Regions from separate parts of the Shewanella sp. ISTPL2 genome, predicted to be linked through region 2. Evidence: predicted binding sites of a transcription regulator. Region 2 holds the regulator's gene; each other region holds the start of a gene.

Region 1 (5,278 bases), 3.0 Mb from region 2:
GACTCATCATGATGACAAAATTACTTATTTTCATCCATAAAATGATATTCAGACATCATGTGTCCAAGCTCAGTGGATTTAGTTTTTAAGTACGCTTCGTTATAACGATTTTTACCAACTTGCAGCGGTACGCGCTCAACCACTTCGATGCCAAACTCCTTCATCGCTTTCACTTTACGCGGATTATTGGTCATCAAACGCACATGCTTCACCCCTATCTGTTCCAGCATAGGCTTGATCATGTCGTATTTACGCATATCCGCTTCGAAACCGAGTTGCTCGTTGGCTTCAACCGTGTTGGCGCCTTTATCTTGCAGCTCATAGGCGCGAATTTTATTCAGCAAACCAATGCCACGGCCTTCTTGGCGTAAATAGAGGATAAAGCCACTGCCCGTTTCCGCAATATTTTGCATGGCAGCTTGTAACTGAAAACCACAGTCACAACGCAAGCTAAATAAAGCATCGCCGGTTAAACACTCGGAATGAATACGGCCCAACACAGGTTCATCCGCACTGAGTGTACCGAATGTGAGCGCAACATGCTCTTTACCTGATTCGGTATCTTCAAAACCATGCATGGCAAACACGCCCCAAGGAGTGGGTAACTTTGACGTCGCGACATATTTTATCGACATACTTAACCTTAACGACAACTCTCATTCCATGAGACGAATAAGATCCCTAGAAACAAAACGAGGATTAGGCACTTAGCCAACTAAGCGCACTATTCTAAAGTGTTTTCGAACAATCCAGAAATACTTTAGTGTTTTAATCAACTAAACCAAACATGAATGTCTTTTCGATGGGCAGCACGAAGGAATGGATTAAAACGAAGCAGTGCATTAAATACAGGAGCACAAACACGTGATCGACACTCGATCCCGTGCCAGTGACATCCAATCCCACATTAAAATTTTGCGGGAGCGTATCCAGTAACTTCCGTTAGCCCCATTTCACGGCCGATAGCCGTCATAGGGTGGATTACCACAAGCCCTTTGACAGACTTTTTCAGTTTGCCCATGTCCGCTTGTTCCGCTTTTGTCAAAGCACGATGGAAAGGCAAACCTTTGATATCTGACCCTTGCTTATTCAATAAGCGGGTTTGTTGCCCTTTCACACTGCCGATTTGCTTAGTGACCGCAGCGATTTCGCGTTTGAACTGGGCAATAATGACGTCATCGCCTCTTTGTTCAGCCGCAGCAAGTTTACGACGAAATTTATCTAATTTATCGTTAAGCTGCTGCAGTTCTTGCTTTAAATTCATTCTGTTACCTTAAATTACCTAAGTTAGCCACAGTAAAATCTTAGCCTGATTATGCTAGCGTCTGTGTCAAGGCCTGAGATTATAGCAGCAAGTTACAGATCCTCGTTACCGCTTTTATAACAAACGAATGATCTGATTGCTGCTACCGCGAAAGACAAGACTCGGATCGGCAAGACTTTGTTCAAATTTTCCGTCCACCAGCACATCAATATAGGCCAACACGGCGCGCTGTTCATCACTCAACTCATCGAGCACATAACCTGTCCACAGCCAAATATCCTTCCCCTTACACTCAGCCTTGACTCGTTTGACGAGCGTCAAAATGGCACTGAGATTGACAGGCAATAAAGGATCGCCGCCCGAAAGCGATAAACCACGGCGCACAATCCGCTGATCATTGAGATCGGCAATAATCCTATCTTCCATCGTCCTATCAAACACATGCCCAGAACGGGGATCCCACGTGCTTTGGTTGTAACAACCGCGGCACTGGTGCTCACAGCCAGAGACAAACAAGGTCGCACGCGTACCTGGGCCATTGACCACATCGATAGGGAAATACTGATGGTAATTCATTGATGGTTACTCACAGTGCATTTCATCTTTTAACATTGGTACTTATCCCATAGCACCATTGATGCCACGGAATAAGTCTAACAGGCAGAATAAGGTAATAGTGTTACAAGTGTTTGATCCTGCGTTTTACTTCTTCTTGCTTGCCATAATTAAAAGGCCGCGCATCAGGACTGCCTAAGTAACCGCACACACGGCGCGTCACAGAAACCCGACTAGGTTCATGATTGCCACACTTAGGGCAAGTGAACCCTTTACTGGTACAACTAAATTCGCCGGTAAAGCCACAGTCGTAGCATTCATCAATTGGCGTGTTAGTGCCATAGTAAGGCACGCGGCTGTAGCTATAATCCCAGACGTTTTCCAGCGCTTCGAGGTTATGCTGCATATTGGGATATTCACCGTAACAAATAAAACCACCGTTCGCGATAGCGGGATATGGCTGTTCAAAATCAATTTTATCGTAAGGGTTAACACTTTTTTCCACATCGAGGTGAAAACTATTGGTGTAATAGCCCTTATCTGTCACCCCTGTGACTAGCCCAAATTGCTTCGCATCCAGTTTACAAAAACGGCTGCAGAGACTCTCACTTGGCGTGCTATACAGACTAAAGCCATAACCTGTTTCGGCCTTCCACGCATCGGTAGCCGCTTTAAGATAAGCTACAATAGCGACGGCTTTGTCCCTTAATTGTGCATCGTCAAATACATGGGTTTGGGTGCCATAGAGTGCATTCATGGTTTCATGCAGGCCAATGTAACCGAGTGAAATCGAAGCGCGGCCATTTTTAAAGATTTGCGCCACATCATCATCAGCGCGCAAGCGTACACCACAGGCGCCTTCCATATAAAGGATAGGTGCCACGCGGGCTTTAACACCATTCAGTCGCTCAATACGGGTATCCAACGCTTTACGGGCTAATACTAATCTGTCATCTAAAATACGATAAAATTCAGTCTCATCGCCATTGGCTTCTAAGGCAATCCGCGGCAGGTTTAAACTGACCACTCCCAAATTATTGCGCCCTTCATGCACAAGCTCGCCATTTTCTTCATAGGTGCCTAAAAAGCTACGGCAGCCCATTGGGGTTTTAAATGAACCGGTCACTTTCTCGACTTGCTCGTAGTTGAGAATGTCGGGATACATGCGCATTGTCGCGCATTTGAGCGCCATCTGTTTTACATCGTAATTGCAATCGCCCGCTTTATGATTAATACCATCGCGAATCGCAAACACTAGCTTAGGGAATACTGCAGTCTTGCGATTTTTACCCAATCCCGCCATCCGCACTTTGAGCATTGATTGCTGAATTAAGCGTGATTCCCATGACGTGCCTAAACCAAACCCAAAGGTCACGAACGGTGTTTGGCCATTGGCAGTGTGTAAAGTATTGACCTCATATTCCAAAGACTGGAATGCATCGTGACATTCTTTTTCAGTTTGTGCCGTAGCAAAGGCTTTGGCATCGGTGATCTTCCAATTCAGGGCAATTTGGTAATGCTTGTCGTAGCTCTTAGCGACAAATGGCGCTAACACTTCATCGATACGGTTGATAGTTGTGCCGCCATAGATATGACTCGCCACTTGGGCAATGATCTGCGCGGTCACAGCTGTCGCTGTTGAAATAGACTTAGGGGTTTCAATTTCGGCATTACCCATTTTAAAGCCGTGGGTCAACATGCCAGCTAAATCAATCAACATGCAGTTAAACATCGGGAAAAACGGCGAGTAATCTAGGTCGTGGTAATGGATCTCGCCCGCTTCATGGGCAGCGACCACATCCTTTGGCAAAATATGACTCTTGGCGTAATGTTTCGCGACTATGCCCGCGAGTAAATCCCGCTGAGTAGGAATGACTTTTGAATCTTTATTAGCATTTTCATTGAGTAAAGCCGCATTGCTTTGCTCAACTAAACCACGGATTTCGAGGTTGAGTTTACTGGTCGCTTCACGGCACACATCTCTGTCGTGACGGTATTCGATATACACCCGCGCAAGGGACTTGTACGGCCCTTCCATCAGTAAATTCTCAACCGCATCTTGTAGATGGTGGATATCGACTTCAGCTAATGGCGCGACGCTCTGACTGATACACGCTGCCACTGTCGCTGCATAGTCGCCATCCTCTATTCCAACTGAGTTTGCAGCGGCATTCACTGCATCCCTTATCCTTGTTTCATCAAAAGGTGTGCGGCAACCATCACGCTTAATTACGACTGGCATTGTTCAGTTCCTCTCCATCTCGCCTAAAAATTAACACTACATCTAGTGATTTTAAAAGCACAAAACACAATATGTAGAGCATTAGGCTACAATGACGGTAAGGAGTCCATGATCCAGATCATAGTTTTTAGGATGAAATAAAAGAACAAACAAGAACTGCAGCTAGGCCCAATTATCTGAAAATTGCGCCTTGACCTGCTGATTAAACCCAGCTAGTTGAATGCGTGACAATTTGTGTTTATCACGCACTATGGATGTGAATTAACGTTTAGCAAGCGCAAGATAACTACTGAGTTGGCCCGATGCAGATTGATGCGCCCCCATAGATGAAGCGAGTTGCATCATAGATTTTAGCCCCTGCCACTGCTGCTTTTGAGCATCCGTAAGCGGAGGTTCAGAATTCAAATAATCCGTCAATTGGCTAAGGACTTTCGTGGCCTTCTGGGCTAGCACCGGCGACTGAGCATCATCCATATTGGTTAAGACGTTCTTAGCATCAACTAAGGTATTGATAAGAGGATTATTAGGTGATTTTTTAGCTAATGATTTTATTTCATCATCTAAAAAATCTTGCAACGATTGTTTAGTCGGCGTTGTTGTGCTCGGCACTGTAATACCGTTTTTCGATAAACGCTCGAGTTGCACATCCGATAAAATGCCATCTTTTTGTAAGCGCGACACCAATGCGGGAATATCGGCGACGCCAAATTGACCATCGGCAAAAAAATCCTTCGCCATCGATTGAATTTTCTGTGCGCGTTGCGCCCTTGGCGACAGCGCTATCTCATCGGTTTTACCGTTATCGGGTTTGGTAGCATCCGTCTGCGTTTTATTTGTTTCTGTCGTAGTATCGGTTTTAGCCGTGCTCGTCTTTTGGCTATTGGCACCATAGGCATCGGCGATACTGGCACTGCTGCGATTAAGATTAAAGGCATTTAAAATAGAATTCATCGTCAAAAATTCGGCGTCTAAGACTCAATGACGGTTTTAAAGCAAAAACTAAGCCAATCAAGTATTAATCAGTGCAACCCCTGAGTTAATAGCATCACTATGCATAAACTAACTTATATCTAGGACTGTATGTCTTCGATCAAGGCAAGACATTGCCGCCTTAGTAAATCGAGTGCCTCAGCGTCCATCTGCACTTTATCAAGCAAGGTTTGCTTCAAGGCAAGAGCTTCGTGCCTGATACCCTCTCCTTGACTTGTCAGAGTGAT
Region 2 (5,278 bases):
AGACCTTTATTACATTCGCCTGCAACAAAATCAAAATGAGGAGTACCACCACGGATCACCGCACCTAATGCGATAATACCGTCGAATTTACCACTGGCAGCTACGCGACGCGCAGCTAGTGGCAACTCAACCGCACCTGGTACACGGACAACAGTGATATTGTCGTCGCTGACTTGGCCAAAACGTTTCAGCGTGTCAAGTGCACCTTCAAGCAAGCTCTCAACTAAAAAGCTGTTGAAACGCGAAATTACAATCGCAACTTTGGCATTTTTCGCTTCGATATTACCTTGAACTACGTTCATTATCTTACCTAATTTAGCTAAAGCACCCAGCTCGGGGCGAAAAGTGGCGACATGATATCACAGCCAATTGCCCAGAGCCCTATGCAAATTATCAGAAATTGTTAATTTTACTTCAGTGTAACTTTGGGTTTCAGTCCGCCACATACTCAGTCACTTCAAGGCCAAAGCCTGAAAGTGAGTGGTAGCGTTTAGGCGAACTGAGCAGGCGCATCTTAGTCACACCAAGGCTGGCGAGAATTTGCGAGCCAACACCCACACGGCGCGACGTCCCTTGCCATTTTGCAGAAGCAGGCGCTTGGCCTTGATCTTCGGCTTCAAAGGCTTTCACCTTAGAGAGGATTTCACAGGGATGTTCTTGATTCCCGAGTAAAACCAATACACCACCTTCTGCAGAAATACGCTCCATCGCCTTTTCGAGTGGCCAACTGCGTTGCTGATCGCGCTCTGAGTGGAGTAAATCGTTGAAGGTATTTTGCAAATGCACGCGCACCAAACAATCTTCTTTCACCTCACCTTTGACTAAGGCAAAGTGCAGTTGATTGTCGATAGTGTCTCTGAAGGTCACCATGTCGAACTCACCAAAACGGGTCGGTAATTTGCATTTAGCTTCACGCACAACCGTGGTTTCTTTGGTATTGCGATACTCGATTAAAGCCGCGATAGTGCCGATTTTGATGCCATGCAACTCGGAGAAAATCTCCAAATCTGGGCGACGTGCCATAGTGCCGTCTTCGTTCAAAATTTCAACGATAACGCCCGATGGCTCAAGTCCCGCAAGACGGGCTAAATCACAGCCAGCTTCAGTGTGGCCTGCGCGGGTTAATACGCCGCCGTCCTGTGCCATTAACGGGAAGATATGCCCTGGTTGCACCAAATCAGACGCTTTAGCCTCTTTAGCCACAGCCGCTTTCACCGTTACAGCGCGATCGTGGGCCGAAATACCGGTAGTCACACCTTCCGCCGCTTCAATAGAAACCGTAAAGTTAGTCGAGAACTGGGCGTTATTATTCGTCACCATTAAAGGCAAGTTTAACTGCTGGCAACGGGCTTTAGTCATGGTCTGGCAAATAAGTCCACGGCCATATTTCGCCATAAAGTTAATCGCTTCTGGCGTGACCATTTCGGCCGCCATGATCAAATCACCTTCGTTTTCTCTGTCTTCGTCATCCATCAAAATAACCATTTTGCCTTGACGAATATCTTCGATGATCTCTTCTATACTGTGCAGCGCCATTGTAGGACCTTATGATTTTGCTGTTATTATGAAATTCTATACCTAAATAACCTAAGCTGCCGATAAGCTTAAGTTAAATAATCTGCTCCTGTGCACTAACGCACAAAGCCGGCACGGGCTAACATTTCCATGGTGACGCCACCGCTCTTGCTGTCTTTGCCATCATAATTCATCAAACGTTCAAGATAACGGGCGATTAAATCCACTTCGATATTCACCTTATCGCCCGCTTGCAGGTCGATTAACGTGGTTTCACCTGCGGTATGCGGCACTATGGTCAAGCGGAATCGACTGCCGTCCACTTCGTTAACCGTCAGACTCACACCATCAATGGTGATGGAACCTTTATGGGCAATATAACGCCCAAGCTCTACGGGTGCGGCTAACCAAAATTCAATGGCTTGACCACGCACTAAGCGTTGCTCAACCGTTGCCATACCGTCCACATGGCCACTGACCATGTGGCCGCCTAAGCGTGTGGTTGGGGTGACGGCCTTTTCAAGATTCACCTTAGTGCCCACTTTGTAGTGAGCAAAGCCGGTTAGACTCACGGTTTCGGCAGAGACATCAGCCACATAACTGTCGGCTAATTGCTGCACAACCGTTAAGCACACACCGTTGGTAGCAATACTGTCGCCTAGACGTACATCGTTTAAATCCAGTTTGCCGCTCGCCACGGTAAGACGAATATCATCGCCTTTACGCTCCAGTTTGCGCAGGGTGCCAACGGCTTCAATAATCCCAGTAAACATGGTTAACTCACTTAATTAAATAAAGAAGTATCAAGCTTAACGCTCAAGATTAAACGGGTATCTGGCCCTATTTTGCGCTCATCGACCAACGTGAGTGCAGGAATGTGTGCCATGGTTTGATAATCGGGCAATTGCAGCAGATTACGCCCATGCCCACCGAGGATTTTCATCGCTTGATATAGCACTAACTCATCGGCCAGCCCCTGCGCTAAAAATGCGCCCGCTAAGGTTGCACCCGCTTCCACCAGCACGTGATTACAGCTTTGGCCTAAATAGCTTAATAGTTCAGGCAATGAGACGCGACCTGCAATTGCAGGTAACACGAGGCAACTCACATGGGAGGGCAATTGTGCTTGAAACTCTGCGGAATAAGCCACGGTAGAGACCAAGAGTATGGGCGATACGATAGCCAAGCAGGCGGCCGATAACGGCAAACGGGCGCGGCTGTCGAGTATCACTCTTAATGGCTGCAGTAATTGCGCTTCGGTTAGACGGTCTTTTAAGCTGCCAAGTTCCTGATAACGCACATTGAGTGAGGGATCGTCCGCCAGTATGGTTTCAATTCCCGTGACCAGTGCACAAGAACGTAAACGTAATCGCTGCACGTCGCGGCGAGATTCTGGACCAGTTATCCATTTAGACACACCGTTAGACAGCGCGGTTTTACCATCGAGACTCGCGGCTAATTTTACCGTAACTCTGGGTAAACCCGATTCCATGCGCTTCATAAAGCCTAAATTCAAGGCATAGGCTTCATCGCGGTGTAATCCCACATCCACTTCAATGCCGGCGTCACGCAACATTTGAATGCCACGACCACCCACTTGCGGATTAGGATCTTCCACCGCCACTACTACACGTTTAACGCCAATATTGATCAGTGCCAAGGCGCAGGGCGGCGTGCGCCCATAATGGCTGCAGGGCTCTAAAGTGACATAGGCCGTTGCGCCACGGGCGCGTTCGCCAGCCATACGTAGCGCATGCACTTCGGCGTGGGGTTCACCCGCTTTTTGATGATAACCTTCACCGATGATTTGATTATCTTTAACGATAACGCAGCCCACACTGGGATTGGGCCTCGTGGTGTAAAAGCCTTTGCGCGCCAATTGAATCGCGCGGCTCATCATTTGGGTATCGAGTACGGACCAACTTATGTTCAAGCTCATGTTCAACCCTGTTGTTAAAGGTTTCGGCTTTCACCAGTCTTACAAACCTGTCTTTTAAATTTGTGCTTTCACGCCAATCGCTCGTACACGTCTGCCTTGTCGGCGACAAAACTCAATGACTACTTTTGCAGCTTGGCGATGGCTTCGCCAAATTCAGACACGTCTTCAAAGGCGCGGTACACAGAAGCGAAACGAATGTAGGCGACTTTATCTAGGCTCATCAATTGCTCCATCATTAAGTTACCCACCATTTCTGACGGCACTTCCCGCTCGCCAGTGGCGCGCAGAGTAGACTTGATTTTGCTGAGTGCTTGCTCTATTTCATCCATAGATACGGGGCGTTTTTCAACGGCGCGCAACATGCCACCTTGGAGTTTTTCTTCATCAAAGGGTTGGCGTGAACCATCGCGCTTAATCACCCTAGGCATAACTAATTCGGCGCCTTCGAAGGTGGTAAATCTTTCATGACATTCGGTGCATTCTCGGCGACGGCGCACTTGGTGGCCTTCTGCCACTAATCGGGAATCGATGACTTTAGTATCTGTCGCGCTACAAAATGGACAATGCATTGAGCCTCCTGCCAGTGAATGGTGGTAAAGCGTTAATGGCTTTACCTGTTAAATCTCAGTCAAACGCAATGGATTTAAGCCTAAGATTTTACCAATAAAAATGGCCGCAAGATGCGGCCATGGGATTTTATCCTATTTATGGGCTGAGGTTAACTACCTGAGCTTAACAACCTAATGTTAACTACTTGATGTTAAGTGCCTGATGCTAAATACCTGATGTGATAAGTATCAAGTCAGTCGGCGGTCAATCTCGGCCCTTCATCTACTAAGCGTAGATGCATAGGCAAATTAGCCGTAAACAGGGAAACGTGCGCAAAGTGCCAATACTTGGCCCTTCACACGTTCAATCACAGCAGGATTGTTCGCATCATCAAGGATGTCACAAATCCAGCCAGTCAGCTCTTTCGATTCCGCTTCTTTAAAGCCGCGGCGCGTAATCGCTGGCGTACCGATACGCACACCTGAGGTCACAAAGGGTGAACGTGGATCATTTGGCACTGAGTTTTTGTTCACGGTAATGTTAGCGCTACCTAAGGCGGCATCGGCTTCTTTACCCGTTAAGTCACGACCAATCAGGTCAACTAGCATTAAGTGGTTGCTGGTTCCGCCAGAGACGATTTTGTAACCGCGCTCAAGGAACACTTCAACCATAGCTTTAGCGTTGTTAACCACTTGCTGTTGGTAAACTTTAAATTCTGGCTCTAGGGCTTCTTTGAACGCCACCGCTTTACCGGCGATAACGTGCATCAATGGGCCACCTTGACCGCCTGGGAATACCGCAGAGTTCAACTTTTTGTACAAGTCTTCATCGTCAGCAGCAGATAAGATCACGCCACCACGGGGACCCGCTAAGGTTTTGTGGGTCGTAGATGTCACAACATGCGCGTGTGGTACTGGGTTTGGATAAACGCCCGCAGCAATAAGACCGGCAACATGCGCCATGTCGACAAATAAATAAGCACCGATTTTGTCTGCGATTTCACGCATTTTTGCCCAATCAACGATACCTGAATAGGCGGAGAAACCACCGATCATCATCTTAGGCTTATGTTCTAAGGCAATACGTTCCATTTCGTCGTAGTCGATTTTGCCAGACTCGTCGATACCGTAAGGAATGATGTTGTACAGTTTGCCAGAGAAGTTAACGGGTGAACCGTGGGTCAAGTGACCACCGTGGGCTAAGTTCATGCCCAGTACGGTATCGCCAGGTTTTAACAATGCCATGTAAACCGCGCTGTTTGCCTGTGAACCTGAA
Region 3 (5,278 bases), 1.9 Mb from region 2:
GTACAAGGCTTTTTTCAGGGTGCGGGTGTTGACTATGACTTCTTTGCCATCGATAACATGGGTTCCTGCACCGAGTAAATGGAATATCTGAGTCAGTTGGATCAAATGATCGTAATAAGCTGCGATATCGGTCGCACGGCTTAAGATTTCTTTGTTCACGACGATATCGTCAAAGATCACTGAAGGATCGTTAACGATATTGCGAATGATGTGGGTGTATGAGCGCGAGTGAATCGTCTCAGAGAAAGACCAAGTCTCAATCCAGGTTTCTAATTCAGGCAGTGACACCAGCGGCAAAAAGGCCACATTGGGCGAGCGGCCTTGAATCGAGTCGAGTAGGGTTTGGTATTTCAGGTTCGAAATAAAGATGTGTTTTTCATGATCAGGCAATGCACCGTAGTCAATCTTATCGCGACTGACGTCTACTTCTTCCGGGCGCCAAAAGAAAGATAACTGCTTTTCTATCAGTTTTTCGAACACTTCATATTTTTGTTGATCGTAACGCGCCACGTTGACCGATTGACCTAAAAACATAGGTTCACGGGTGGCATCGTTGGGTGTTTGACAGAAGGTAGAGTAGGCCATGGTGCTATTTTTCCAATGGATAGGGATCCACTAAATAGGGATCCCTATAAAACCGTTAACGTTAAAGTTAAAGACTAGATTTTACATGCGCCGCCGGCGCAACCGTCATCTTCTTTCTCTAAATTGGTGATGTCATCGTGTGAATCCGACGCACCATCGCGAGTGTTATGGTAGTAAAGCGTTTTAACACCTAACTTGTAAGCATTGAGCAAATCTTTCAGCAGGGTTTGCATGGGTACTTTACGGCCTTCAAAACGTGAAGGATCGTAGTTAGTGTTAGCCGAAATCGCTTGGTCAACGAACTTCTGCATAATACCCACTAGCTGTAAGTAACCGTCGTTGCTTGGCATTTTCCACAGCAATTCATAGCTATCTTTCAGTGTATCGAAATCGGGTACCACTTGTTTTAGCTGACCGTCTTTGCTCGATTTCACGCTGATAAGGCCACGTGGTGGCTCAATACCATTGGTCGCATTGGAGATTTGCGACGAGGTTTCTGATGGCATTAATGCCGATAGCGTTGAGTTACGCAGGCCATATTCCTTGATATCGCTACGCAGTGATTCCCAGTCTAAGTGCAATGGTTCGGCACAAATTTTATCCAAGTCACGTTTGTAGGTATCGATTGGCAAAATACCTTGAGAGTAAGTGGTCTCGTGGAATAACGGACACGCACCTTGCTCTTTGGCCAAGTTCATTGAGGCTTTCAGTAAATAGTACTGAATCGCTTCGAAGGTTCTGTGGGTTAAAGCGTTCGCGCTACCATCAGAATACTTCATGCCGTTTTTCGCTAAATAGTTAGCGAAGTTGATCACGCCTATGCCTAAGGTACGGCGATTCATCGAGGCGATTTGCGCGGCCTTGATAGGGTAATCTTGATAATCCAATAGATTATCCAGTGCGCGTACGGCGAGGTCGGCTAATGGCTCAATATCAGATAACTCTTTGATAGAACCTAAGTTAAGTGCTGACAGCGTACAAAGCGCGATTTCACCTTCAGGATCATCGATGTTGTTCAATGGTTTAGTCGGCAGGGCGATTTCAAGACACAGGTTAGACTGTCTGATCGGCGCGACTTTTGAATCGAACGGGCTGTGAGTGTTGCAGTGATCCACGTTCTGAATGTAGATACGGCCCGTTGAAGCGCGCTCTTGCATCATCAGTGAAAACAGCTCAACTGCTTTTATCGTTTTCTTACGAATGCTGCTGTCTTGCTCATATTGCACATATAAACGTTCGAATTCGTTTTGATCTTCAAAGAAAGCATCGTACAAGCCAGGTACGTCAGATGGGCTAAATAAACTAATGTTTTCGCCTTTGATCAGACGTTGATACATGACTTTGTTCAGCTGCACACCGTAGTCTAAATGACGGATACGGTTGTCTTCGACGCCGCGGTTATTTTTCAATACCAGCAGAGATTCGACTTCTAAGTGCCAAATAGGGTAGAACAGGGTCGCAGCACCGCCACGCACGCCGCCTTGAGAACACGACTTCACTGCGGTTTGGAAATACTTATAGAAAGGTAAACAACCTGTGTGGAAGGCTTCACCACCACGGATTGGGCTACCTAAGGCGCGAATACGACCGGCGTTAATACCGATACCCGCACGTTGGCTGACGTATTTCACGATAGACGAAGCGGTCGCGTTGATTGAATCTAAGCTGTCACCACATTCGATCAGTACGCAAGAGCTAAACTGACGCGTTGGGGTGCGCACACCGGCCATAATTGGCGTTGGCAGCGACAGTTTAAAAGTTGATACCGCGTCATAGAAATCTTTAACGTATTTCAGGCGCGTCTCTTTTGGATAACGGGCAAACAAGCAAGCAGCAACCAAAATGTAAAGGAACTGCGCGCTCTCATAGATTTCGTGGGTCACACGGTTTTGAACTAAATATTTGCCTTCAAGCTGTTTTACCGCTGCATAAGAGAAGTCCATATCGCGCCAATGGTCGATATAGGTATCCATCACATCCAGCTCTTCGCGAGTGTAATCTCTTAAAATGTGTTGATCGTATTTACCTAGCTCAACCAACTTAGTCACGTGAGCATACAATGCGGGCGGCTCAAACTGACCGAAGGCCTTCTTACGCAAATGAAACACCGCTAAACGGGCAGCGAGGAACTGATAGTCCGGTGATTCTGGAGAAATTAAATCCGCTGCAGCCTTGATAATGGTTTCATGGATAGCTTCGGTTGGGATGCCATCGAAAAACTGTAGGTGCGAGCGAAGTTCAACTTCCGAAACAGAAACGTTTTTTAATCCCTTGGCTGCCCAAGTAATTACGCGGTGTATTTTTTCGAGATCGATATTCTCACGATCGCCACAGCGTTTTGTGACTGTCATAGTGCTATTCATTTGGAGATAGGCCTTGGTTCTTATATGTATTTAGGTGAGCAAAATCACCGTACGTATCCTTGTAAAACAATCAATAATCGTCCCTTAAATACAGCTGACTGGTTACAAACGAGTCAATTAAGCGGCGAGCTTCTAGTGTGTCTGATTGTTACCTACACACAAGATATGGTGTTTTAAATTATATGGGATACAAGATAGTGAGGTTTGCCCCTATTTGCAAGTCTGAATTCAGGGGACATCTTGTGGATAACGTGAGGATAAAATTTTGCGTTAGTAACGACTAACCTTGAAGCTCAATTTCAGGTTAGCGTGTCACACTCATGGGGGATTTTTAGGCGATCTTTTTCTTTAGATCGCGATCGCTCACGAGTGCCGATCTTTTATGCGCCTGACTTTTTCCGTGGGTCATAAATAGTATGCTGACACACTGATGTCCGTCAGTGAAGTTACGTATTGGATGCCTTATTCGTGAGCATTGTAGGCGCTGTTTTTGGTTGATGTTGTTAAGCCAATGCTTCGATTAGTGCTTGATGTAGCTCAGTTGGGCTCGCAAAATGCGCGTGCGCAGGCCATTGCAACGGCTTGTCGTTCACGCCCAGATAACCCCATAGGGCCACGCCGCCTAACATGCCAGCAGCCTTGGCCGCGAGCAAATCTCGCTCGGCATCCCCAAGATACAAAATGTGTTCTGGAGCACAGTTCAGCTGTTGTGCGCCTAACAGCATAGGTGCAGTGTGGGGTTTTGGGTGTTTTGTAGAATCGCCACTAATGATAACGGGCATACGCAAGTGTAAATTCAGTTTTCGCAATAAGGGACGGGTAAAGCGCGCAGGCTTGTTGGTGATCACCCCAAACGGCAGCTGAGTTAACTCGAGCCAGTCGAGTAATGCCGCTATGCCTGTGAATAGCGCACAGTGATCGCCATTTATACGCTGATAGTGGGCGAGTAGCCCTTGCTGAACTTGAGACCGAAGATCTTCTGCCGCATCAGGGATCGCGGCATCGACTAAGGCAAAACTGCCGTGGGATGCGGCGTAGCGCATGGCCGCTAACGGCTGCGCGGCGATGCCGACATCTTGAAGACTTAAATTGAGGGCTTGCACCAGATCCGGCGCGGTATCCGCTAAGGTGCCGTCGAGATCGAACAGTACGCCTTTGATCTGTGCCAGACTCATATTAATCAACCTTACGCGTCGCTATCATGTAATTCACATCAACCTTAGGCGTGTACTTAAAAATGCCCGTCAATGGGTTGTAGCTTACCCCTAAGGCATCGGTACAGATAAGATCGGTATTATCTACTAGCTCAATCAGCTCCGAAGGCTTAATGAATTTTTTATGCTCGTGGGTGCCAACTGGCAGCATTTTTAGCAAATATTCCGCACCTAAAATGGTGTGCACGTAGGATTTAATGTTGCGGTTGATGGTGGAGAAAAACACATGACCACCGGGTTTGACCATGTCACAGCATGCTTTAATCACAGATTGTGGATCGGGTACATGTTCGAGCATTTCCATGCAGGTCACCACATCGTAATAGGCTTGATGATCTTGGCTGTGGGCCTCGGCAGTATTTTTTACATAATTAATGCTCACGCCCGTTTCGAGGGCATGTAGGCGGGCGACTTCTAAGGGCTCATCACCCATATCTAAGCCATCAACCTCGGCGCCGATGCGGGCCATGCTTTCAGACAATATGCCGCCACCACAGCCGACATCGAGCACTTTCTTGCCGAAAATACCGCCAGCGGTTTGATCGATATAGTTTAAGCGCAGCGGGTTTAATAGATGCAGCGGCTTAAATTCGCCGTTGAGATCCCACCAAGTTTCGGCCATACGTTCAAACTTTGCGATTTCCTGTGGGTCTACATTGTTATTCTGATGCATGCTATTACCTGAAGAAGCTGTATTGTGCGGCTATTATAACGACTATGTTTGATAAACAAAGTGCTCGACTGAGCTAAGCCCTTGTGGTTGAGTGAATTTTCAGCAGTTATCTGCTTTTATGTTAATTGTTGTGCTCCGTATCGACCTTTTACTTCATCCCGTTGACGATTTTTCCTCATCGTAAGCCGTGTATTTCAACGCTTGTTTATAGCTCAAACGACCAAATTGACAGTGTTTTCATCTATTAAGCCACCAGACTCTCAATTCGATAATGATAGGTCTGGCGACATTAAATAACTGTGTTAGAATGCCAAATCACGTTTTTGGGCTAGGCAATGATACGGATTATACGTTGTCGGCTATTTTTCAGGGGAACGAGCAGTTTATGACTGATCTGGCATCATCTATTTCGCCAATTAATATCGAAGACGAACTAAAGAATT

What was found. Region 2 encodes NrdR, which represses ribonucleotide reductase genes. Its sites were predicted from a motif close to AAACACNANATNTNGTGTTT; they were not measured.
Region 1: a site for NrdR is predicted at 4,093-4,112, ahead of nrdD (anaerobic ribonucleoside-triphosphate reductase). Genes of this name have one in related genera too.
Region 3: a site for NrdR is predicted at 3,103-3,122, ahead of nrdA (class 1a ribonucleoside-diphosphate reductase subunit alpha). Genes of this name have one in related genera too.

The regions. Positions count from the first base shown of each region.
Region 1 is NZ_JAAPAV010000001.1:1,112,339-1,117,616, reverse strand. It holds gene ribA (GTP cyclohydrolase II) at 21-635, opposite strand; gene HUB64_RS04990 (YibL family ribosome-associated protein) at 908-1,264, opposite strand; gene nrdG (anaerobic ribonucleoside-triphosphate reductase-activating protein) at 1,379-1,840, opposite strand; gene nrdD (anaerobic ribonucleoside-triphosphate reductase) at 1,944-4,061, opposite strand; gene HUB64_RS04975 (hypothetical protein) at 4,323-5,012, opposite strand; gene HUB64_RS04970 (MarR family transcriptional regulator) at 5,132-5,278, opposite strand, start outside.
Region 2 is NZ_JAAPAV010000001.1:4,096,429-4,101,706, reverse strand. It holds gene ribE (6,7-dimethyl-8-ribityllumazine synthase) at 1-302, opposite strand, end outside; gene ribBA (bifunctional 3,4-dihydroxy-2-butanone-4-phosphate synthase/GTP cyclohydrolase II) at 433-1,536, opposite strand; gene HUB64_RS18055 (riboflavin synthase) at 1,632-2,288, opposite strand; gene ribD (bifunctional diaminohydroxyphosphoribosylaminopyrimidine deaminase/5-amino-6-(5-phosphoribosylamino)uracil reductase RibD) at 2,300-3,454, opposite strand; gene nrdR (transcriptional regulator NrdR) at 3,574-4,023, opposite strand; gene glyA (serine hydroxymethyltransferase) at 4,312-5,278, opposite strand, start outside.
Region 3 is NZ_JAAPAV010000001.1:2,164,443-2,169,720, forward strand. It holds gene nrdB (class Ia ribonucleoside-diphosphate reductase subunit beta) at 1-585, opposite strand, end outside; gene nrdA (class 1a ribonucleoside-diphosphate reductase subunit alpha) at 660-2,948, opposite strand; gene HUB64_RS09575 (HAD family hydrolase) at 3,452-4,123, opposite strand; gene ubiG (bifunctional 2-polyprenyl-6-hydroxyphenol methylase/3-demethylubiquinol 3-O-methyltransferase UbiG) at 4,125-4,835, opposite strand; gene gyrA (DNA gyrase subunit A) at 5,221-5,278, shown strand, end outside.